DNA from 2 places in the Undibacterium sp. RuRC25W genome. Region 1 is predicted to be linked to the other one. Evidence: predicted binding sites of a transcription regulator. Region 1 holds the regulator's gene; the other holds the start of a gene.
The links. Region 1 encodes LexA, which represses DNA repair genes until DNA is damaged. Its sites were predicted from a motif close to ACTGTATNNNNATACAGT; they were not measured.
Positions count from the first base shown of each region.

Region 1 (11,616 bases):
AGGTGCAGCAAGCGTGGTATCAGGTTCGTAAGAAAATTGGTGACATGAGTAGTACGTTGCCACCAGGTGTTATTGGCCCAATATTTAATGATGAATTTGGCGATACATATGGTTCCATTTTTGCCCTATCCGGGGATGGTTTCACCTATGAGCAGGTCAGGGAATACGCTGACTTTGTTCGTCAGCAATTTCTGAGGATTCCTACGGTATCAAAGGTTGAATTGTTCGGTGTTCAGGACGAAAAGATCAATATCGAATTCTCGCAAAAAAAGTTCTCGCAATTAGGCATCTCTTTTGATGTGATTGTTTCGCAGATTAATTCGCAAAATGGAATCGAAGGTACAGGTAAATTAACAACGTCTTCGGCTGATTTGCAAGTAAGGGTTTCCGGGGCCTTGTTGAAGGTGAGGGATCTCGAAAACCTGCAGTTGCGTGCGAACGGTACCACTTTCCGTTTGGGTGATTTTGCGACCGTTAAGCGTGAATACCAAAATCCGCCGAAGGATAAAATGCGTTTTAACGGCAAAGAGGTTGTCGGACTTGGTATCTCCATGGAGAAAGGTGGCAATATCGTTGCAATGGGTAAAAACTTACAGTCAACGATTGCTGTTATCAAGCAGAAGTTACCCGTTGGTATACAGCTTGAGCAGGTCACCAATCAACCCGATGCGGTGAAAGCTTCCGTCGGTGAATTTATTCACACCTTAATCGAGGCCGTTGTCATTGTTCTTGCGGTCAGCTTCCTTGCGCTTGGCTTGCATACTAAACCGTTTCGTCTCGATGTTTGGCCTGGGTTGGTGGTGGGTTTGACGATTCCTTTGGTGTTGGCAATTACCTTCCTGTTTATGCGGATGTTTGACATCGACTTACATAAAATCTCGCTCGGAGCGCTGATTATCGCTCTTGGTTTGCTGGTAGATGATGCCATTATTGCGGTTGAGATGATGGTGCGAAAAATGGAGGAAGGTTTTTCGCGTTTTGATGCTGCCACCTTCGCCTATACCTCAACAGCCATGCCAATGTTGACGGGAACACTGATTACCGCGGCAGGATTTTTGCCGATTGGTTTAGCGAAATCAGCTGCGGGTGAATATACGTTTTCCATGTTTTCTGTCAATGCACTTGCATTGTTGATCTCTTGGTTTGCTGCAGTCTTGTTCACTCCTTATCTTGGATTTTTATTGTTGAAGGTTAAGCCGCACTCCTTAGGTGGAGAGGCGCATGAGTTGTTTGATTCACCGTTTTATAGTCGATTCCGGGCATTGGTCTCGTGGTGTGTGGAGTGGCGTAAGACGACCATTGTCATTACCTTGATTATTTTTGGTCTAGGTGTGTTTGGATTTAAATTTATTGAGCAGCAATTTTTTCCTGACTCCAGTCGGCCTGAGTTGATGGTTGAAATGTGGTTGCCGGAGGGATCTTCGTTTAGTGCAACCGAGGCGCAAGCAAAAAAATTTGAAGCCTTTATAAAAAAGCAGGATGGGGTGGAGAGTTACACGAGTTATGTTGGTAATGGTAGCCCTCGGTTCTATTTGCCGCTGGACCAGATTTTGCCGCAAACGAATGTGACGCAGATCGTTGTACTCGCAAAAGATTTGAAGGCAAGGGAGGTGCTCCGGTTAAAAATTGCACAACTATTCAAAGCGGATTTTCCAGAGGTGCGTGGTCGGGTGAAACTGTTGCCAAATGGGCCGCCGGTTCCCTATCCAGTGCAGTTCCGTGTTACTGGTCTGGAGGTGAATGGTGTGCGTGGAATTGCCGATCGGGTGAAGGAGGTGATGCGAGCTAATCCTAATACGTTAGGCGTCAACGACAACTGGAATGAGTCTATGAAAGTCGTGCGCATTGACCTCGATCAGGATAAATTGCGCGCGTTGGGTGTGACTTCGCAATCAGTAATGCGAGCAGCGAATACGATTCTAACTGGTACAACAGTAGGGCAGTTCCGTGACGGCAATAAATTAATTGATATGGTGGTGCGTCAGCCGATTGATGAGCGCTCGACAATTGAAGCGCTTGGTAATGCCAATATGCCGACTGCCAGTGGGAAATCTGTGCCGTTGTCCCAATTGGCAACAATTAAACTTGTCTGGGAGCCAGGTGTGGTGTGGCGTTACGGGCGTGAGTGGGCAATTACCGTGCAATCAGATGTTATTGATGGCATTCAAGGTCCAACGGTATCGAGTCAGATTATGCCAAAATTATCATCGATCATTGCGGCGTTACCGCCAGGCTACAAAGTTGAATTGGCAGGTGCTGCAGCAGATAGTGGAAAAGCGCAGGATTCAATTGCCGCAAATGTGCCGTTGGTCGTTTTCATTATTTTCACACTCCTGATGTTGCAACTGCATAGCTTTTCACGTGCGTTACTGGTATTTTTGACTGGGCCTTTGGGTGTGGCTGGGGCGGCGATGGCATTACTCATCTTGCAGCGCCCGTTTGGTTTTGTTGCTCAATTGGGGGTGATTGCACTTTTCGGGATGATCATTCGTAATTCTGTTATTTTGATTGACCAGATTGAGCACGATATTGAAGCGGGGGTTGATCCTTGGACGGCGGTCATTGAGTCTGCTGTAAGGCGATTCCGTCCAATCATATTAACCGCTGCAGCTGCGGTGCTAGCAATGATTCCTTTGTCCCGTTCTGTCTTTTGGGGGCCAATGGCGGTCGCGATTATGGGTGGTTTGATCATCGCAACCGGATTGACGTTGTTGTTTTTGCCAGCCTTGTACGCGGCGTGGTTTAAGGTTCGTAAGTCGAACTCACAAGCGACGACATCGCTGCCAATGTAGCTCGTGCAATGTAGTTCGTGGTAAATCGGTGAGATAGCGACCGTGATTTGATTGTAGTCACGGTCGTTGCGAGGTACCATATCGTGCCGTTGATATATAAAAATGAACTTAAAAGATTGATTTAGGAAAATTTTTGAGTATTTTTCTAAAAGCATAAAAAAAATAAGGCATACCGATTCAAAATCCAGTAGAATATCGGGCTGGAGTTGTAATGCCACATACATAAGTTTTGGGCGACGATAGATGTTCGGGTCGCCCTTTGCTTTTGTGACGGTCGTGTCGGATGTGTTCCGGTATGTACTTACTCATCCCGCGAGGATGGCGAAATTGGTAGACGCACCAGGTTTAGGTCCTGACGCCAGCAATGGTGTGGGGGTTCGAGTCCCCCTTCTCGCACCACAGAATTTTTACTATTTGGACGATTTTCATGGCAACTGCAGTCGAAACTTTAGATAAATTGGAGCGCCGCCTCACGATTTCCTTTCCAATCGCTGATGTGAAATCAGAGGTTGAAAAGCGTTTGAAGGTGCGTGCACGTACAGCAAAAGCTCCTGGCTTCCGCCCAGGCAAAGTGCCAATGAAGATGGTTGCTGCGCAACACGGCTATCAAGTCGAAAACGAAGTGTTGAACGACAAAGTTGGTCAGGCATTTGCTGCTGCGGCTAACGAAAATAGCCTGCGCGTTGCTGGTTATCCAAGCATTGAGCCAAGTACAGCAGAAGGTGTTGCTGAAGGTACATTGGCTTTTAATGCTACTTTTGAAGTCTATCCAGAGATCGTTGTTGGCGATTTGTCTGCTGCTGAAGTTGAGCAGGTGAAGTCTGAAGTCTCTGACGTTGAAATCGACAAAACAATCGATATCCTGCGTAAGCAGCGCGTACACTTCCACGTTAAAGGTGAAGAGGGTGCGCACGGCAATGGTGGTGCAGATCAGACTGCTCAAAGTGGTGATCGTGCAACCGTTGATTTCGTTGGTAAGATTGATGGCGTTGAGTTTGCTGGCGGTAAAGCAGAAGGTTTTGCTTTTGTATTGGGCGAAGGTCGTATGTTGCCTGAATTTGAGGCTGCAACAATTGGTCTCAAAGCTGGCGAATCTAAAACATTTCCATTGGCATTCCCAGAAGACTACCATGGTAAAGACGTTGCTGGCAAAACAGCTGAATTCACAATCACATTGACTAAGTTAGAGTGGGCGCATTTGCCTGAAGTCGATGCCGAGTTCGCAAAGATGCTCGGCGTTGAAGATGGTGATCTGGTTAAAATGCGTGGTGACATCAAAGAAAACCTCGAACGTGAAGTAAAAGGTCGCGTTAAAGCTAAAACTAAAGAAAGCGTCATGGACGCATTGGTAAAAGCGGTCGTATTCGATGTTCCAAAGACACTCGTTGCTCAGGACGGTGAACGTTTGGCTGAAATGACACGCCAAGATATGGCACAGCGCGGAATGAATGTGAAAGACGTTCCATTCCCAACTGAACTTTTTGCTGCGCAAGCTGAGCGTCGCGTACGTCTTGGTTTGATCCTTGCTGAGTTGGTAAAAGCTAATAACCTGCAAGCAACTGCTGATCAAATCAAAGCGCAAGTTGAAGATTTTGCTCAAAGTTACGAAGATCCTCAACAAGTAGTAAAATACTACTATAGTGATCGTAATCGTCTGGCAGAGGTTGAAGCCCTTGTTTTAGAAGAAAACGTCGTTAACTATGTGTTAGGTAAGGCAAAAGTGTCAGACAAAGTTCTGCCATTTGACGAGTTAATGGGTAACAACGCACAAGCGTAAGTTTGAAAAAAGGAAAACACATGACAGGCATCATCCGTAATTCGGCGTTGGATACTAATATGCTGGGCATGGTGCCTATGGTGGTAGAGCAGAGTGGGCGCGGAGAACGTTCTTACGATATCTATTCCCGTCTGCTTAAAGAGCGTGTGATTTTCTTGGTTGGCCCCGTTAATGATCAGACTGCCAATTTGGTCGTCGCTCAGTTGCTGTTTTTAGAGAGCGAAAATCCAGACAAAGATATTTCTTTGTACATTAATTCCCCTGGTGGCTCAGTTTCTGCTGGTATGGCAATTTATGACACGATGCAGTTTATCAAGCCAGATGTATCGACATTGTGTACTGGCATGGCTGCATCTATGGGAGCGTTTTTGTTGGCGTCGGGTGCAAAAGGTAAGCGTTTCTCGTTGCCAAACTCACGTGTCATGATCCACCAGCCTTTGGGTGGCGCACAAGGTCAGGCATCAGATATTGAGATTCAAGCGCGTGAAATTTTGTATTTGCGTGAACGTCTAAATGGAATTCTGGCTGAAAAGACAGGGCGGAGCCTTGATCAGATAGCAAAAGATACTGATCGCGATAATTTTATGTCAGCTGACGCTGCAGTTGAGTATGGTTTGATTGATAAGGTGCTGACTCATCGCGCTTAAACGTTCAGAATCGGATGAACGCCCGCTCCTAAAAAGGTCGGGCGTTTTTTTATTCAGTATTATAGATCTTGGAATATAGTGCAAACTGAGAGCACGCAATGACGAAAACTGTTTTTGCGGGTAATATGCTTTTAATTCCTACCTAATTAATTTTGTTTTTTTCATATTCGTACTATGCCCGATAAAAAATCCTCCAGTGGTGAAAAGCTGCTCTATTGCTCATTCTGTGGCAAGAGTCAACATGAGGTTAAAAAACTGATTGCTGGGCCTTCGGTCTTTATATGCGACGAATGTATCGACTTGTGCAATGACATTATTCGTGATGAAGTGTCTGAAATCGATAATATTGCCAGCGCAAAAACTGAACTGCCTACTCCGCAAGAAATTACTGACCTGCTTGATCAGTATGTGATTGGTCAGGTGAATGCAAAGCGCATTCTTTCGGTGGCGGTGTATAACCACTACAAGCGCTTGAAGCATTTGGGTAAAAAAGATGATGTCGAATTGGCCAAGAGTAATATCTTGCTGGTTGGACCGACGGGTTCGGGTAAAACTTTACTTGCGCAAACACTGGCTAGAATGCTCAATGTGCCGTTTGTAATTGCCGATGCTACAACATTAACTGAGGCTGGTTATGTTGGTGAGGACGTTGAAAACATTATTCAAAAGTTGCTGCAAAACTGCAATTATGAAGTTGAGCGCGCGCAAAAAGGGATTGTTTATATCGATGAGATCGACAAGATTTCACGTAAATCTGATAATCCTTCAATTACCCGCGATGTTTCTGGAGAAGGTGTTCAGCAAGCGTTGTTGAAACTCGTTGAGGGTACGATGGCGTCTGTGCCTCCACAAGGTGGCCGCAAGCATCCAAATCAGGACTTCATACAAATTGACACGACAAACATCATGTTTATCTGCGGCGGCGCGTTTGATGGCTTGGCCAAGATTATCGCAGATCGTTCCGAGAAAAGTAGTATCGGGTTTTCAGCGAGCGTGAAGAGTCAGACTGAGAAAAGCGCTAGTGAAGTCATGCAGGATGCGGAGCCGCAGGATTTGATTAAATTTGGTCTGATTCCAGAGTTGGTCGGTCGTTTGCCAGTGATCGCGACGTTGAATGAGTTGGACGAAGCTGCGTTAATTCAGATTCTTGTTGAGCCAAAAAATGCACTCATCAAGCAATATGCAAAATTGCTTGAAATGGAAGGCACTGAGCTAGAAATTCGTCCTGCTGCATTGCAAGCGATTGCGAAAAAGGCGATTGCGCGTAAAACAGGTGCCCGTGGCCTGCGTTCTATCCTTGAACATGCGCTGCTTGATGTGATGTATGACTTGCCAAGTCATCAAAATGTTGAGAAGGTTGTCATTGATGAGGGGACCATCATAAGCGGCGCTAAGCCTTTGTTGATTTACCAAGATCAGCCAAAAGTATCGGGCGCATAAGCCCTATTGCTTTTGCAATGCGTCGTTGGAAAAAGGGGATTTGTCCCCTTTTTTTTATAGGTATTGTGTGATTTTTTTTGAATCGCAGTAAAATAAAGACAAATAATTCACAGCTTCAATCGCAAAGCTACCCGGAGATACACTCTGAGTGGCTTTTTTTTATTGTTTTTTTTAATGATGGGCTTGTGTTTTAGCCTTGTGCGCCAACATTAACAACTAGTATTTACGAAAGGTGCGCCATGACGACTACTCTGAATTCCGAGCAAATCCAACTGCCTCTGCTGCCGTTGCGTGATGTGGTTGTATTCCCCCATATGGTTATTCCGCTGTTTGTCGGACGTCCAAAGTCAATTAAGGCCTTGGAAGCAGCAATGGATCAAGGAAAAAGTATTATGCTCGCTGCTCAAAAAGCAGCAGCAAAAGATGAACCGTCGGCTGATGATATTTATGAAATTGGCTGCGTCGCTAACATCTTGCAAATGTTGAAGTTGCCAGATGGCACGGTCAAAGTCTTGGTGGAAGGGGCGCAACGTGCCCGTATTCATAAGATCCATGATTCAGAATCTCACTTTACTGCGGATTTGACGCCCGTTGCAGCTGTGGAAGAGGATGACTCTGAAGTGGAAGCGATGCGCCGAGCGATCGTTCAGCAGTTCGATCAATATGTGAAGTTAAACAAAAAGATTCCTCCAGAAATTCTTGCATCACTGTCGGGTATCGATGACGCTGGTCGCCTGGCGGATACAATCGCTGCGCACTTGCCACTCAAGCTCGAGCAAAAACAAGTCATCTTGGAAATCTTCAGTGTCGCTAAGCGTCTTGAGCATTTGCTCGGTCAGCTTGAAGGTGAGTTGGATATTTTGCAGGTAGAGAAACGCATCCGCGGGCGCGTGAAGCGTCAGATGGAAAAATCTCAACGCGAGTACTACCTCAATGAGCAAGTGAAGGCAATTCAGAAAGAATTAGGCGAGGGTGAAGAGGGGGCGGATATTGATGAGCTTGAGAAAAAGATCATCGCAGCCAAAATGCCTAAAGAAGCTCGTGACAAGGCGCTCAATGAGCTTAAAAAGCTGAAAATGATGTCCCCAATGTCTGCAGAAGCGACCGTGGTGAGAAATTATATCGACACGATCGTAAGTTTGCCTTGGAAGAAAAAATCCAAAGTCAATAATGACCTGACGAATGCTGAAAAGGTGCTTGAAGATGAGCACTATGGCTTAGATAAGGTGAAAGAGCGCATTCTTGAGTATCTTGCAGTTCAACAGCGTGTAGACAAGCTCAAGGCGCCAATTTTGTGCTTGGTTGGGCCTCCTGGTGTGGGTAAAACCTCACTCGGTCAATCCATTGCCCGTGCAACAAACCGTAAGTTTGTGCGTATGGCCTTGGGTGGTGTGCGTGATGAGGCAGAGATTCGCGGTCATCGTCGTACTTATATCGGTTCCATGCCAGGTAAAATTTTGCAGAGCTTGGCGAAAGTTGGTGTTCGCAATCCACTGTTCTTGTTGGACGAAGTGGATAAAATGGGTGCCGACTTCCGCGGCGATCCGTCGTCAGCATTGCTTGAGGTGCTTGATCCCGAACAAAACCATACGTTCTCTGATCATTACATCGAAGTGGATTTTGATTTGTCGGATGTGATGTTTGTTGCGACTTCCAACTCCTACAATATTCCAGCTGCTTTGTTGGATCGTATGGAAGTGATTCGTTTGTCCGGCTATACCGAGGATGAAAAAACAAGTATTGCGCAACGTTACTTATTGCAAAAGCAAATCAAGAATAACGGTTTGCAAGAGTCCGAAATTACCGTGGCTGAAAGTGCTATCCGCGACATCATTCGTTATTACACGAGAGAGGCGGGTGTCCGTTCACTTGAGCGCGAAATCTCCAAAATTTGCCGTAAAGTCGTGAAAATGCTTTTGCTCAAGAAGAATGAGAAAAAAGCGACAATCACGTCGAAGAATCTTGATAAATACCTAGGCGTACGTCGCTATGACTTTGGTGTTGCTGTCAAAGAAAATCAAATCGGCCAGGTCGTTGGTTTGGCTTGGACGGAAGTTGGTGGTGACCTCTTGACCATCGAGGCGGTAGCAATGCCTGGCAAAGGCGGAGTGATCCGTACGGGAACACTGGGCGACGTGATGAAGGAATCCATTGAGGCAGCGAGAACTGTGGTGCGTAGTCGTGCTAAGCGTCTTGGTATTAAAGCTGATGTGTTTGAGAAGAGTGATATTCACATTCACGTACCTGAAGGGGCGACGCCGAAAGATGGTCCGTCTGCTGGTATTGCGATGACGACTGCCTTAGTTTCTGTATTTACGGGTATTCCAGTCCGTGCTGATGTGGCGATGACTGGTGAGATTACGCTCCGCGGTGAAGTGTTGCCGATCGGTGGATTGAAAGAGAAGTTGCTCGCTGCTCATCGCGGTGGGATTAAGACTGTTCTGATTCCTGAGGAAAATGCAAAAGATCTGGCGGAAATTCCAGATAACGTCAAAAACAAGTTGGAAATTGTTCCTGTGCGCTGGATTGATAAAGTACTTGAGATTGCGTTGGAGCGTCAGCCAGAGCCTTTGGTTGAGCCTGAAGTTCCTGTTGCTGCTGCACCTGTTGATCCTGCGGTTGATTTGACTGTCGTAAAGCATTAAGTCAGAGAGTCCGTCATGCTGTGAAAAAAGCCCGATAGTTCGGGCTTTTTTTTATCAGTTCATCGGACTAAATGATTGTTTTGGGGGGGACGATTTTTTCTCTGTATTTCAAGAGGGGTATTGAGGTGAGGGGGGGGGCTGTGTTGATGGGCTTACACCCAGTTTCTCATTAGCCCTACAGCAAGACCTTCGAGATAAAAGTCCGCATCTTGGTCGTCCACCTTGATCGTCGAGTAATCAGGATTTTCGGCGATGAGCTCAATGTGATTGCCCGTTTTTTTATAGCGCTTAACGGTAACGTCATCACCAAGACGGGCGACAACGATCTGTCCATTGCGTGCGCTATCAGTTTTCTTTACTGCGAGCAAGTCACCATCTAGGATGCCCGCGTCGCGCATTGACATGCCGCGCACTTTTAGTAAGAAGTCTGGCTTGGCAGAAAATAAAGCGGGGTCGACCTGGTAGCTCGCCTCAATATGTTCGCTGGCGAGAATTGGGGAGCCTGCGGCAACCCGACCAATCAATGGAATGTTGAGTTGAACGCTGGCTGGATGGGGTGGATTAAAAGTTGAGCCGGTAATATGGCTTGATAACTCAGACTCCAATAGCCTGATGCCGCGCGATGTGCCAGCGGCAATTTCGATCACCCCTTTACGCGCGAGGGCCTGAAGGTGTTCCTCTGCTGCGTTTGTGGATCGAAACCCTAATTCTGTCGCAATCTCCGCCCTCGTTGGAGGGAAGCCTGTGTTTTGTATGGCATCTTTGATCAGATTTAAGATTTGTTCTTGACGTGTGGTGAGCTTCAGCATAAGCGAGCGGCGCCGAAAATAGCGCTGTATGTATAGACAGTCTGTATTTTTATACAGTGCAGCTGGATGTGCAAGGAAATTTTTAAAATATTACTTTTTTGCCGTCTTTGGTCATCTAGGTGCTTGTAGTAATTGAATAAAATGAGAAAGTGGGTTATTATCATCGGCTTTCCTCTTCCTGCACTCGTCTTGACGCCGAGGCAGGCTATTTTATTGTCCACAAGGAGAATATATGCGTCATTATGAAATCGTATTTATCGTACATCCCGATCAAAGCGAGCAAGTTCCTGCAATGATCGAACGTTACAAAGCTAGCGTTGTTGCACGTGGTGGTCAGGTTCATCGCGTCGAAGATTGGGGCCGTCGTCAATTGGCTTACATGATTCAAAAATTGGCTAAAGCACACTATGTTTGCTTAAACATTGAGTGCGATGCAGAAACATTGCTTGAGCTGGAAACAGCATTCAAATTCAATGATGCCGTTCTGCGTCACCTGACAGTCAAAATGAAAAAAGCTGAAACAGCTCCATCTCCAATGATGAAAGCAGTTCAGAAAGAAGACGCAGCGAAAGCACAACGCGTCGAAGCACCAGCTGCTTAATTTTGATTTGAAGAAGGTCGTCTAAAAAAGAGTGAACCAATTAAAGCTTGTGGCGCGCATTATTGAGAAGTCAGCATTGCGATATACGCCAGCTGGAGTGCCGATTGCAGCAGCAGTATTGATGCATAGGTCGTTGCAGCATGAAGCTAACATTGAACGAATAGTTGAGTTAGAGATGAATGCCCAGGCAGCTGGGAATATTTCAAGAGCATTTCATGACTTGCCGTTAGATGTCGAAATTGAATTCACTGGATTTTTAGCCCGCAGAAATCGCAACAGCAAAAGTCTCGTGTTTCACGTTAATGAAATCGGGACACATTTACTAGATTAGGAGCCTGACATGGCATTCGGTAAAAAATTTGATAAAAGCAAATTGAAGCAAAAGCGTCAACAACAAAATCCTTTGTTCAAACGCAAAAAATTCTGCCGCTTCACAGCAGCACATGTAGAAAAAGTTGATTACAAAGATATCGACACTTTGAAAGATTTCGTGCAAGAAAACGGCAAAATCATGCCAGCACGTTTGACTGGTACTAAAGCTTTGTACCAACGTCAAGTTGATACAGCGATCAAGCGCGCACGTTATTTAGCGTTGTTGCCTTACACTGATCTGCACACAGCGTAATTGACGACAAGTACTAGGAGAAAAATATGCAAGTTATTCTGATGGATAAAGTCGTTAATCTCGGCAACCTCGGTGATGTAGTTAAAGTGAAAGACGGTTACGCACGTAACTTTCTGATTCCACAACGCATGGCTCGCCGTGCAACTGCAGCAGCGATCGCTGAATTCGAAGCGAAACGCGCTGAGTTGGAAAAAGCAGCAGCAGCTAAATTGGCAGCAGCTCAAGCTCAAGGCGAAAAATTGGAAGGTTCTACCGTTCAAATTTCCCAAAAAGCTGGTGT
Region 1 is NZ_JBMPPD010000041.1:23,401-35,016, forward strand. Features, by position in the region: gene ACO0KV_RS16145 (efflux RND transporter permease subunit) at 1-2,792, shown strand, start outside; tRNA gene ACO0KV_RS16150 (tRNA-Leu) at 3,105-3,191, shown strand; gene tig (trigger factor) at 3,220-4,569, shown strand; gene clpP (ATP-dependent Clp endopeptidase proteolytic subunit ClpP) at 4,590-5,216, shown strand; gene clpX (ATP-dependent Clp protease ATP-binding subunit ClpX) at 5,391-6,656, shown strand; gene lon (endopeptidase La) at 6,896-9,301, shown strand; gene lexA (transcriptional repressor LexA) at 9,454-10,110, opposite strand; gene rpsF (30S ribosomal protein S6) at 10,343-10,711, shown strand; gene priB (primosomal replication protein N) at 10,743-11,042, shown strand; gene rpsR (30S ribosomal protein S18) at 11,052-11,336, shown strand; gene rplI (50S ribosomal protein L9) at 11,363-11,616, shown strand, end outside.

Region 2 (11,616 bases), on a different contig from region 1:
CAGTCCGCTCGGCGAATAACAACTGGCCTGTTGACGATCCGCGCCACTATCAGAGTATTGCTGAAAAAATCGCTGCGCTCAAAGCAGTCAAATTGGCTGACGTACAAGCGTTCTGGAAAGAATTTTACGGCATCAATCAAAACAGTAAAGATAGTCAGGCCCAGATCGCTGTTGTGGGTGAATTTGATCCTGCTAGTGTAAAAACACAATTAGAGTCGGCATTCGGTGCGTGGAAATCAGACCATGATTTCCAACGTCTCAATAAAGTCTACAACCAGACCCCAGCAAAAGAGGTGCATATTCAGACGCCAGACAAGGCCAATGCGTTTTTCTTCGCAAGTATGAACCTGCCAACCAGTGCACAGAACCCAGATTATGCTGCGCTGGTGATGGCAAATTATCTCCTCGGTGGTAACGTCAATTCACGAATCTTTAATCGCATTCGTCAGAAAGATGGCATCAGTTATGGTGGCGGCTCTTCTTATTCTGCATCGTATCTGGATGAAGTTGGCAGTTTCTCTGCTTACGCGATTTATGCACCACAAAATCGTGAAAAATTAGAAACTGGCATGCGCGAAGAAATCAACCGTGCAGTCAAGGAGGGTTTCACGGCAGCAGAATTGGAAGATGGCAAAAAAAGCTACTTGCAAGAGCGTCAGCTTGAGCGTAGTCAGGACAACCTGCTCGCGCAGGAACTGGCCGCAAACCTGTTCCTTGATCTAACCATGCAACATGATACAGAAACCGAGAAAAAGATTTCGGCTGTCAGTGTTGCAGACTTGAAAGCCGTACTACAAAAATATCTGTCCTATGAAAAACTGACCCGTGTGTTTGGTGGGGATTTTAAATAGAGTCGCCGTTACTTGATTCAAGGATAAATCATTTTTGTTAATGTTACTCAAGCCTGCCCCTCGATGAAAATCTGAGGGGCTTTTTTTTATGATGACTCTGCGAATGCAAAAGCTAAAATATAAAAGTCCAAAATGCTTTAATATAAGCCGAACATGCTGCACATCACACCTTCATTGACATTAAAAAAAGTGAAGTTGCTGTCACATTCGCTTCATTCTCCGAATGTAAAATTTGCCTATGCGCTTTTATCCTCTTCACTTTCTGCTGCCACGTCGTGTTGTGTTCATCGGCATGTGTTTGCTTTCAGCTAGCTCGGCGGCGGCTGAGTTGACTGTCGTCACAGAAAATCTGCCACCCCTTAATTTTGAAGTCAACGGCGTCGCCACGGGTTACTCCACCGATGTCCTCGAAGCGGTATTAAAAAAAGCCAATATCAAAGCGACCATTTCCGTTTTGCCATGGGCTCGCGCCTACCAGATGGCATTAACCCAACCCAATACTTTGCTGTTTTCTACGACCCGAACACCTGAGCGCGAAGACTTGTTTGAATGGATAGGTCCAATCAGTTCACGGCAAATCTATTTATATAAACTGAAAAATCGACGTGACATTGAGGTTAAATCAATCGCTGACAGCACCAAATATAAGGTAGGTCTTGTGCGTGAAATGGCATCGACGAAAGACTTTCTGAAAGAATCCGCCATCCCTGAAGAGGCTGTTGACTTTGCACCTACCGCGGAGTCAAACATCAAAAAATTTTTGTTAGGCCGCACCGATCTAATCGTTTCTCAAGACTGGAGCATGGCGTTTCAGATGAAAAGCCTGCACAGGTACCCCTCTGAATTACAACCCGTTCTGCTACTGGATGGCAAAAGCAGCTACTACTTTGCAATGAATAAGCAGAGCGATCCGGCTTTAATACAAAAAATTCGTGCATCGTTTGAAAAAGTACAACAATCAGGCCTACTTGAGAACCTCAGAAGCAAATACATGCGCTAAACTCGTTTGTCGTCGTTCACGTTGAAAAATAATGCGCGTTTTCTGCCTCCTGCTAATGATGTTGGTGATTGCCTATGGTGCGCCGGCATGTTCGGCTGAACACGACAATTTACATCTTGCGTCCCTTGAGTGGCCTCCTTACGTCAGTCATTCACTGCCAGGAGAAGGCCTCATCGCTGCAGTTGTCAAAGCCGGTGCAAAAGAAAGTCAGTTGCCGGTGACTATTGCGTATTTCCCTTGGAGTCGTGCGGTTCAGGCGGGATTAGAAGAAAAAAATTTCGCTGGATATTTCCCCGCTTTCTATCTGAAAGAAAGAGAGAAAAGTTGCTATTTTTCGCATTCTTTAGGCAATAGCACCGTGGGCTTTGCTTATTTAAAAAATAAACAGTTTGATTGGCATAACTTAACCGATCTGCACGCCTATACCATTGGCGTGGTCCATGAATATGCAAATGGCGAAGGATTCGACATGCTCGTCAAGCAGCATGTGCTGACCACAGATAGCGCCCCCTCTGATATCAGTAATGTCAGAAAATTACTGGCTGGCCGGGTTGATGCCATTGTTATCGATAAAAATGTCCTACGTCAGTTACTGATCAGTGACAATAGTCTGGATAAAAATAAGCTCAATATCATGTTTCATCCAAAAGAATTAACGAACTTCACGATGCACATTTGTTTCCAACGCAATGCAAAAGGCTTACGATTACAACAAGCTTTTAATGCAGGACTCAGTTCCATCAAGCTCAAACAATTCGAAAACCAATACTTTGCACAACTTCAGCAAGTGGGTGTTGCAGGTGTTGCTGGCGCTGCCGGTCGTTAAATCGCTGAAACGACGAAAAGTGCTTCACCACAGCGTGCCGCAGGTCTCCTCTTTTTACGGCTCACTAAATAAAACACCCTGACGACCTTGTCGCTGATGAATGGGGTCATTCTCCTTGAACAACGCACCTGCTCTCACACCTAATAGGCGAAATTTATGTTCAAGAGGAATTCGGCGCAGACATTCCCCTGCGGCTTTACGAATGACGACGGGGTCAGCGGTGGCCACAGGAAGTGTCATATCCCGCGTAGAAATGTGGAAATCGTGATAACGAATTTTGATCCCGACTGTCGCACACCGATATCCTTTTCTCTTTAAATCCGCTGCCAGTCGATGGCAAAGACCAGTAAAAATATCAGTTAATGTTTCTCTATCTGTGATGGCGTGTAAATCGTGTTCAAACGTGACTTCACGGCTAATCACTTTCGGTTCTGAATGCGTGACTACCTCACGATGATCGATGCCGCGCGCAGCGTTGTAGAGCCACCCCGCATAATTACTGCCAAAATGATCCTGTAACAGACTTGGATCTACATTCGCAAGCTCGCCAACGGTGGCAATGCCTAGCGCAGCAAGACGCTCTGCAGACTTAGGACCGATACCGTTCACCTTTTTGACGGATAAAGGCCAGATACGCGTCTCAACATCTGCCATCGACAAGATGGTCAGGCCATCCGGTTTTTCTAAATCTGATCCGATTTTTGCCAATAATTTGTTTGGTGCGACACAGATTGAGCACCGCAAGCCCGTCGATTCAAAAACAGCGTTTTTCAATCGACTTGCTAGACTCAGCGTATCCTCACGGTGGTCGGTTAGATCGATGTAAATCTCATCAATACCGCGATTTTCAATCGTGGGAGCAATTCTCGATACTGCGTCTTTAAAAGTGGTTGAGTAATACCGATAAGACTCAAAATCGGTGGGTAGTAAATACATCTCAGGGGCGACACGTGCCGCTTTCATAATTCCCATTGCGGAGCTGACACCGAGCGCGCGAGCTTCATAGGTGGATGTGGTTGCAACGCCCCGCCCCACGTAGTCCTTGAGCCTAGAAAAGACGCGCGTTCCATCTGCTTGTGTCACAGGTTGATGCGAGGAACCGCCACCGATGAGCACCGGCTGACCACGCAGTTCGGGGTATTTCAACAGTTCAACGGAGGCATAAAACGCATCCATATCCAAATGGGCAATGCGTCTGGTCTGTGTTGATGCCATGATAAAAGTAAATAAACAGAAAAAGCAGATGAACTAAAGCCCAGCGCCAGCAACACGATGGCTAATCTTGGTCAAATGAGCTGAAAATCTAACTCTGAGAGAACTATTTTAGCTGATTTTATATAAAATACTGTATAAATAATCAGTTTATTGACGATATAAATGCAATTATTTATGCCTGCTAAGATAACCAAACCGCATATCTTGGCTGGTGTGTCCGCGATCGCACAGCAATATTGTCGGTCTGTTTTGATAACAATGACAAAGCACTAAAATTAAGTCACTATTTCAATATTATTTTCTTTTGATACGAATCATGAAAAAAATTCTTCGTTCACTTGCTGGCCTTGCCCTGAGTCTGGGTCTGGGTCTGAGTCTGAGTATTAGCGCCGCCCACGCGGACTTGTTGCATCCCTACGATGAAACTGCCGATGCGCAAGCCAATGTCACGAAAGCGTTGGTGCAAGCCAAATCGGGCAACAAGGATGTACTGGTGATCTTTGGTGCGAACTGGTGTAAAGATTGCCTAGAATTAAACAAATCCATGCAAGGTCAAAGCGCGGCAATGATCGCAAGCAAATTTGTCGTGGTCAAAGTCAATGTTGGTCAGTTTGATAAAAATCTCGATCTCGCGGCGAGTTACGGTAATCCGATCAAAAAAGGGATTCCCGCAGCAGTGGTATTAACACCTGACAATACCGTTTTGTTTGCCTCCAAAGGCGGCGAACTATCAAATGCCCGTCGTATGAGCGAGCAAGGCGTGTACGATTTTTTTAATCAGATTGCCTCTCAGCATTAATTAAAGTTAAGCATCCCCAGAATCCTACCAAGGCTGGGGATGCCATCATCAGAACACACGGCAACCCCGTCACTACCAGCTTAATCTGGTCAAGGCGCTGCCGTCACTTTGAGGCGGTAATCAGCGGGGCTACAATTGGTCCACCGATTAAATGCCCGGCGAAAGCTCCTGGCATCAGAGTATCCAAGCTGTTCCGCGATATTCTCCAGACTGAGCGTCGTCAGTAATAGACGCTTAGCCCGATCCAGACGTACGGTTTCAGTGACCTGAAAATACGACGTTCCTTCGCGTACCAACAAGCGCTGCAACGATCGCGGACTGATGCCCAGCGCTGCAGACATTTCTTCTACCGTATGCAATTCACACTGCTGACTGACCAGCGTACGTAGTAGGCTTTGCCGGCCCAGCACGCCAACGGCAGCGAGTTCTTGCTCGCAGGCGTTATGAGCAGCGTGGACAGCATGTGCATCCGGTGTTGATAAGCGAAGGTCTAACACCTCGTTAGGAATCAGAAGACGGTTCGTGTCCGCGCCGATCACCACAGGACAGCCAAATACCTGTTCAAACAGCGCTCGTTTGAGTGGATTCTGCCCCCGTAACTCGACCTGATGTAGACGAAAGTGTGCACCACCCAATTGACGTGCTGCATTTACGGCAGTCAGTAGATGATCAACAGCCAGAAAATCCTGTAACTCGATATCATCAAATAAGGAATGCGCGACCAGCGCTGAATAGGGCGTCCCCATGACAAATTGTAGATGCACCATCGACCCAGCAATCAACTGGAACTCCAATCCAAATTGCAAGGCTTTTAATAAGGTGGGTTGTGCAGCCATGCCAATGGCCATCTGTCCCAGTTGCGGGAGAGACTTGCGCGCGCCCGACCACAGACAAAGTTCGTCGCCGCCGATCTGGCGTGCCCGCAGCAGACCTTCGCGCGCTTGCACATAGCTGATACGGGTATTGTGAGAATTTGCGCCGAACTCAATGCAGCTCTCTGCAAATGCGGGAAAAAGATCTGTCAGACGCCAATTCTGTTCACGCGCTATCGCCAGCAGACCACTGAACGGGTGCGCCGGGAAAATCGCATCTTGCACCGACAACAGCGACGCAATTGAATCAAAACGGGAATGGGTCATTTTTTCATTCGGCTGATTTCTGGGGGCATCTATCAATACTGTCAGACAGGCACAACATGGCAGCAAATGTCCTTACTTTATGTGAACGAGCGTACTAATATCAATCCATGCTTGTCATTCAATAACATAAGTTCTTGGCATTACCGTACAGGGTAAAACGAAAAGCAGCAACACTGCAGTGCAGCAAAAAAATCAGATGGCGTGGCTCAAGAACGACCATCCTCAATCAAAAAAAATGGAGACAATATGAACCAAATCAGCGACTACATTGTAGTTGGCGGAGGCGCAGGCGGATGCGCCATCGCTGGACGCCTGACTGAAGATCCCAGTATCAGTGTCACCGTCCTTGAGGCTGGCGGTACTGGCGATAGCTGGGTGGTCAATACCCCCATTGGGGTGGTCGCGATGTTACCCACCAAGCTCAATAACTGGGCATTTGATACCGTGCCACAGCTAGGTCTGAACGGGAGACTCGGTTACCAGCCGCGCGGCAAAATGCTCGGTGGCTCATCAGGGCTCAACGCCATGGTCTACATCCGTGGTCACCGGAGCGACTATGATCAATGGGCAGCCTTAGGTAACACGGGTTGGTCGTATGAGGATGTTCTGCCCTACTTCAAGCATTCCGAGAATAATGAAACCCACGCGGGTCACTATCATGGACAAAACGGTCCTCTGCGCGTGAGTGAGTTGCGTACCGATAATCCCATTCAGGAACGCTATATCGAGGCCGCCAAACAGGCGGGCTTTCCTATCAATACCGATTTTAATGGTGCCGAACAAGAAGGTGTCGGTATCTATCAGGTTACACAATACCAAGGCGAACGCTGGACCGCCGCCCGCGGCTACCTGCGCCCACACATGGGCAAGCGGACAAATTTGCGTGTTGAAACCGGTTGTCAGGTCACAAAAATCATCTTTGAAGGTAAGCGTGCGGTGGGCGTGCAGATGCTACAAAACGGTCAGCAGAAAACCCTGCGTGCAGGCCGTGAAATTATATTGGCTGCAGGCGCCTTCCAGAGTCCGCAGTTATTGATGTTGTCCGGTGTCGGTGACGCCTCGGCCTTGCAAACGATGGGTATTCCGGTCGTCCACCACCTGCCGGGTGTCGGTCAGAACTTACAAGATCATCCCGATTTTGTCTTTAAATACCGCGCAAAGAGTCTAGACCTGCTGGGTGTCTCTCCTGGCGGCAGTATCAGGATGCTGCGTGAATTCCGTCGTTATCAGACCCAACGTCGTGGGATGCTGACCTCCAATGGAGCTGAAGGCGGTGGCTTTTTAAAAACCGATTCCTCTCTCGCCGCACCAGATATCCAGCTCCATTTTGTCATGGCGATGCTCGATGACCATGCGCGCAAACTGCACTTGGGTCATGGCTTTTCATGCCATATGTGTTTGTTACGCCCTAAGAGCATCGGTGAGGTGACCTTGGCAAGCCCTGATCCATTGGCAGCACCGTTGATCAATCCGCGCTTCCTGGAACATCCTGAAGATATGGATACGATGGTCAAAGGCTTCAAGCTGACCCGCAAGATTATGGACGCGCCGGCATTGACCAGTATCCGTAGCAGCGATTTTCAGACGGCGGATGTCCATACCGACGACGAGATCCGCGCTGTGATTCGCGCCACCAGCGATACCGTCTATCATCCGATTGGCACCTGCAAAATGGGGGTCGATGCCATGGCGGTTGTTGATCCAACGCTCAAAGTCATTGGCGTTCAAGGATTACGCGTCGTCGATGCCTCCATCATGCCAACGCTGATCGGTGGCAATACCAATGCACCAACGATGATGATTGGCGAGAAGGCAGCAGATATGATTAAGGCAGAATTGCGGCAGTAGCGGGGGCGCTGTGGCGTATGCTTGTGCATGCATACAGCTACTTTTTTAATTGATTCGATGGCTCTTCGTGGGGGTAGGCCATCGGGTCCCTGCCTTCACAGGGATGACAAGCAAAGGATGGCAGCCCATCCTACGACAATGCCATACCAGCCCCGCAAGTAACATTGCAAAAAATACTAACAAACAGCCAGAGCTGACATAGAATAGGCCTTCCTTTAACTGATGTGAACGGGATGCGATTTCATGGATTTTTTGACTCTGACTGCGCGCGATGGAGCGACTGTTAGTATTTGCCATCAAGGTGCTCATGTATGTTCGTGGATACCGGCAAACGGCACTGAACAACTATTTTTAAGCAACCAATCCGAGTTCCGCGAAGGTGTGGCGATTCGCGGTGGTGTTCCGGTGATTTTTCCACAGTTTGCGGGCTTAGGAACGCTGCCCAAACATGGCTTTGCACGTACCGCACCATGGAAATTAGACCAGCAAGGTTACGCCGACGATGGTGCAGCGCAGGCGGTATTTAGCTTAAAAGAAAACATCGCCCGTCTGACGATCTGGCCTTACGTGTTCAACGCTGAACTTGCCGTCAGTGTCCTCGACAATACCTTGCAAATCGCACTCACCGTCAGCAATGCTGGCGATACCGGCTTTCACTTTACCTCGGCATTGCATACCTATTTGGCCGTCGACGATGTGCATGAAGCACGTCTGCGCGGGTTACAAGGGACGCATTATCGCGATAGTCTCACCGGTGCAGATCGTTGTCCCGAAACGGCTGAACTGCTGCAAATCCTGGGTGAAACCGATCGCATTTATGCCAACGTCCCTAACCAGTTATGTCTGCAACAGACGCGTCAACATCTGCACATCAACACAACGGGCTTTGCCGATGCGGTGATATGGAACCCAGGACCGGCTGGCGCTGTCAAACTTGCGGATATGGAAGACGACGGCTATCTGCGCATGCTCTGCGTAGAGGCGGCAGCGATCATGCGACCGATCGCCTTGGCCCCCGGCGAGAGCTGGACGGGCAGCCAGAGTTTTATGGTCAGTAAATTGTAACTATTTTAAGATACTCCCCCAGATACTCATTTAAATCGACCAATTCTCATTGTGAATACAAGGGGGAAAATAAATACTCCCCCCAGTATATTTTAACTTGTTACCATCATTGTCAGGATCACTATGTCATCACCTTCTGTTCGCCGTTCAGCGCTAGCCGTCACGCTTAAACCCGTGTTGCGTGCGTTAGTTATTGGCGGCGCTCTGTTTTTTACCGCGCCAGCGGCGTTCTCGGACAGCTTACCCAAAGGGATGACACAAGTAACTAGCGTCGAGGGGATCACAGAATACCGCCTACCAAATGGCCTGCGTGTGTTATTGATGCCGGACACGACCAAACCCACGGTCACCGTCAATGTGACCTATCTGGTCGGCTCACGCCAAGAAAATTATGGCGAAACAGGCATGGCACATTTACTCGAGCACATGATGTTCAAAGGGACGCCAAAACATCAAAAAATTACCGAAGAATTCAATAAACGCGGTATGCGCATGAACGGTACGACCTCGCTCGACCGCACCAATTATTATGAGTTATTTCAAGCCGACGACAGCAACCTGCAATGGGCGCTGGAGATGGAAGCTGACCGTATGGTGAACTCGAATGTCGCCCGCAAAGATCTCGATACCGAAATGACGGTAGTGCGTAACGAGTTCGAACGCGGCGAAAACTCACCCGGCAGTGTACTCATGAAGCGCTTACAAAGTGTTGCCTACGACTGGCATAACTACGGCAACGCCACCATCGGTAACCGCAGCGATATCGAAAACGTCAAAATAGATAACCTACAAGCGTTTTATCATCAATACTATCAGCCAGATAACACCGTCCTATTGGTTGCTGGTAAGTTTGATCAAGCTAAAGTAGTGCAATGGATCAGCAACTCCTTTGGCAAAATCGCCAAGCCAAAGCGTACCCTGCCCCAGTTCTGGACCGTCGAGCCGACCCAAGATGGCGAACGTAGCTTCATGGTCCGTCGTGCTGGTGATATCCAACTTGTCATGATTGCCTACAAAGTCCCAGCCAATCTACATACCGACCGCGACGCCATGAGTTTTGCTAGCGATATTCTGACCAATGCCCCACATGGTCGCCTGCATAAGCAATTAGTTGAGACCGGCAAAGTGGTGCAGATCTTTGCGACCGAAGTGGGTAGAGTTGCGCCAGGTCTGGTAATCATCGGTGCGGCGGTCAAAAAAGGCGAATCTATCGACGCCGCCAAAGACGCATTACTAGCTGGAATAGAAGATTTCAAAAATAATCCGCCAAGTAAAGACGAAATCGATCGCGTCAAACGCGACAACGCCAACAGCTTTGAACAACTGTTCAACAATCACGAATCCATCGGTATCAGTATGTCGGAATACATCGCGATGGGTGACTGGCGCTATCTGTTCAAAGACCGTGACGATGCCAACAAAATGACGTCCGAACAAGTTGCCACCGCCGCCAAACATTACATGGTACGAGACAACCGCACGGTCGGAATGTTTGTTCCAGAAGACGCGCCACAACGCGCCGACATCCCTGCAGCGCCATCGATCAATGAGGTCATGAAAGACTTCACACCAAAGGCAAGCAAACTCGCGGGCGAAGCGTTTGATCCATCGCCAGCTAACCTCGACAACCGAACACAGATTAGTCAAATCGGCCGCCTGCAAGTCGCTTTATTGCCAAAGAAAAATCGCGGCGAAACCGTTAATGTCTCGATCGCTTTACATTGGGGTGACGAGAAGAGTTTATTCGGCAAAAGCACCGTCAGCAGCCTGGCTAGCAGTTTATTGGCCGCAGGAACAACGAAATATACGCGTGCTGAACTCGATGACCAGATGTCGAAACTGAAAATGAGCGGCGGCTTGTTCTCCTATCAGACCACGAAAGAAAACCTTGCCGCATCACTCGCACTGGTCTCCCATGTCATGCGCGACGCCAATTACCCTGAGAACGAATTCGCACAGTTACGTGATCAGTCTCTGGTCGGAATGGAAGCCTCACGTAACGAACCCGGGGCCATTGTTGGTCGCGAAATGGCGCTCTACTTCAATAGCTATCCGGCTGGCGATTACCGCGCCGCTAAAACACTCGATCAGGCGCTGACCGAGATACGCAATGTCAAACTAGATGACATCAACGCCTTTCATCGTGACTTCTATGGCATTTCCAAAGGTGAACTGTCGATCGTCGGTGATCTGGATGTCGACGCCACCAAGGCGGCGATCGCCAGCGCCTTCGGTAACTGGGAGAGCAAAGCACCTTACGCTCGCTTAGTAAACCAACGTGCCGATCCGACACCGATACGTAAGATCTTCAACACGCCTGACAAGGCCAGCGGCGTCTACGCCAGCGCCATGACCCTGTCGCTGCGTGATGAGGACGAAGCGTTTCCGGCATTACGCGTTGCTAATTACATCTTCGGTGGCGGTGCGGGCCTTAATTCACGCCTCATGGAACGCATCCGCCAAAAAGAAGGCCTGTCGTATGGCATCGGCTCCTCACTCTCTGCTGGCGAAATCGATCCGGTTGGTAGTTTCGGTATCAGCGGCACAGCAGCACCGCAAAATCTGGCCCGCGTTGAAGTCGCGATTAAAGAAGAATTAGCCCGAGCGCTGAAAGACGGCTTTACCGCCGATGAGTTAGCCAAAGCCAAATCAGGCTTGCTGCAACAACGGGTGCAATCACGTACCAACGATGGCAGCGTCGCAGGTGGCTGGAACAGTAACTTATTCCTCCACCGCAGCTGGGCATGGTCGCAAGCTATGGACGACAAAATCAAAGCGCTGACGCTGGACCAAGTCAACGCCGCTTTCCGTCGTTACATCGACCCCACCAAAATGAGTGTCTTTATTGCTTATGACGAAGCCAAAGCAAAAGC
Region 2 is NZ_JBMPPD010000022.1:3,791-15,406, forward strand. Features, by position in the region: gene ACO0KV_RS11290 (M16 family metallopeptidase) at 1-851, shown strand, start outside; gene ACO0KV_RS11295 (substrate-binding periplasmic protein) at 1,090-1,851, shown strand; gene ACO0KV_RS11300 (substrate-binding periplasmic protein) at 1,883-2,677, shown strand; gene dinB (DNA polymerase IV) at 2,732-3,892, opposite strand; gene ACO0KV_RS11310 (thioredoxin family protein) at 4,209-4,691, shown strand; gene ACO0KV_RS11315 (helix-turn-helix domain-containing protein) at 4,781-5,830, opposite strand; gene ACO0KV_RS11320 (GMC family oxidoreductase) at 6,077-7,678, shown strand; gene ACO0KV_RS11325 (D-hexose-6-phosphate mutarotase) at 7,922-8,743, shown strand; gene ACO0KV_RS11330 (M16 family metallopeptidase) at 8,867-11,616, shown strand, end outside.
Region 2: dinB (DNA polymerase IV) is a predicted target of LexA. The motif match lies at 4,022-4,039, and genes of this name have one in related genera.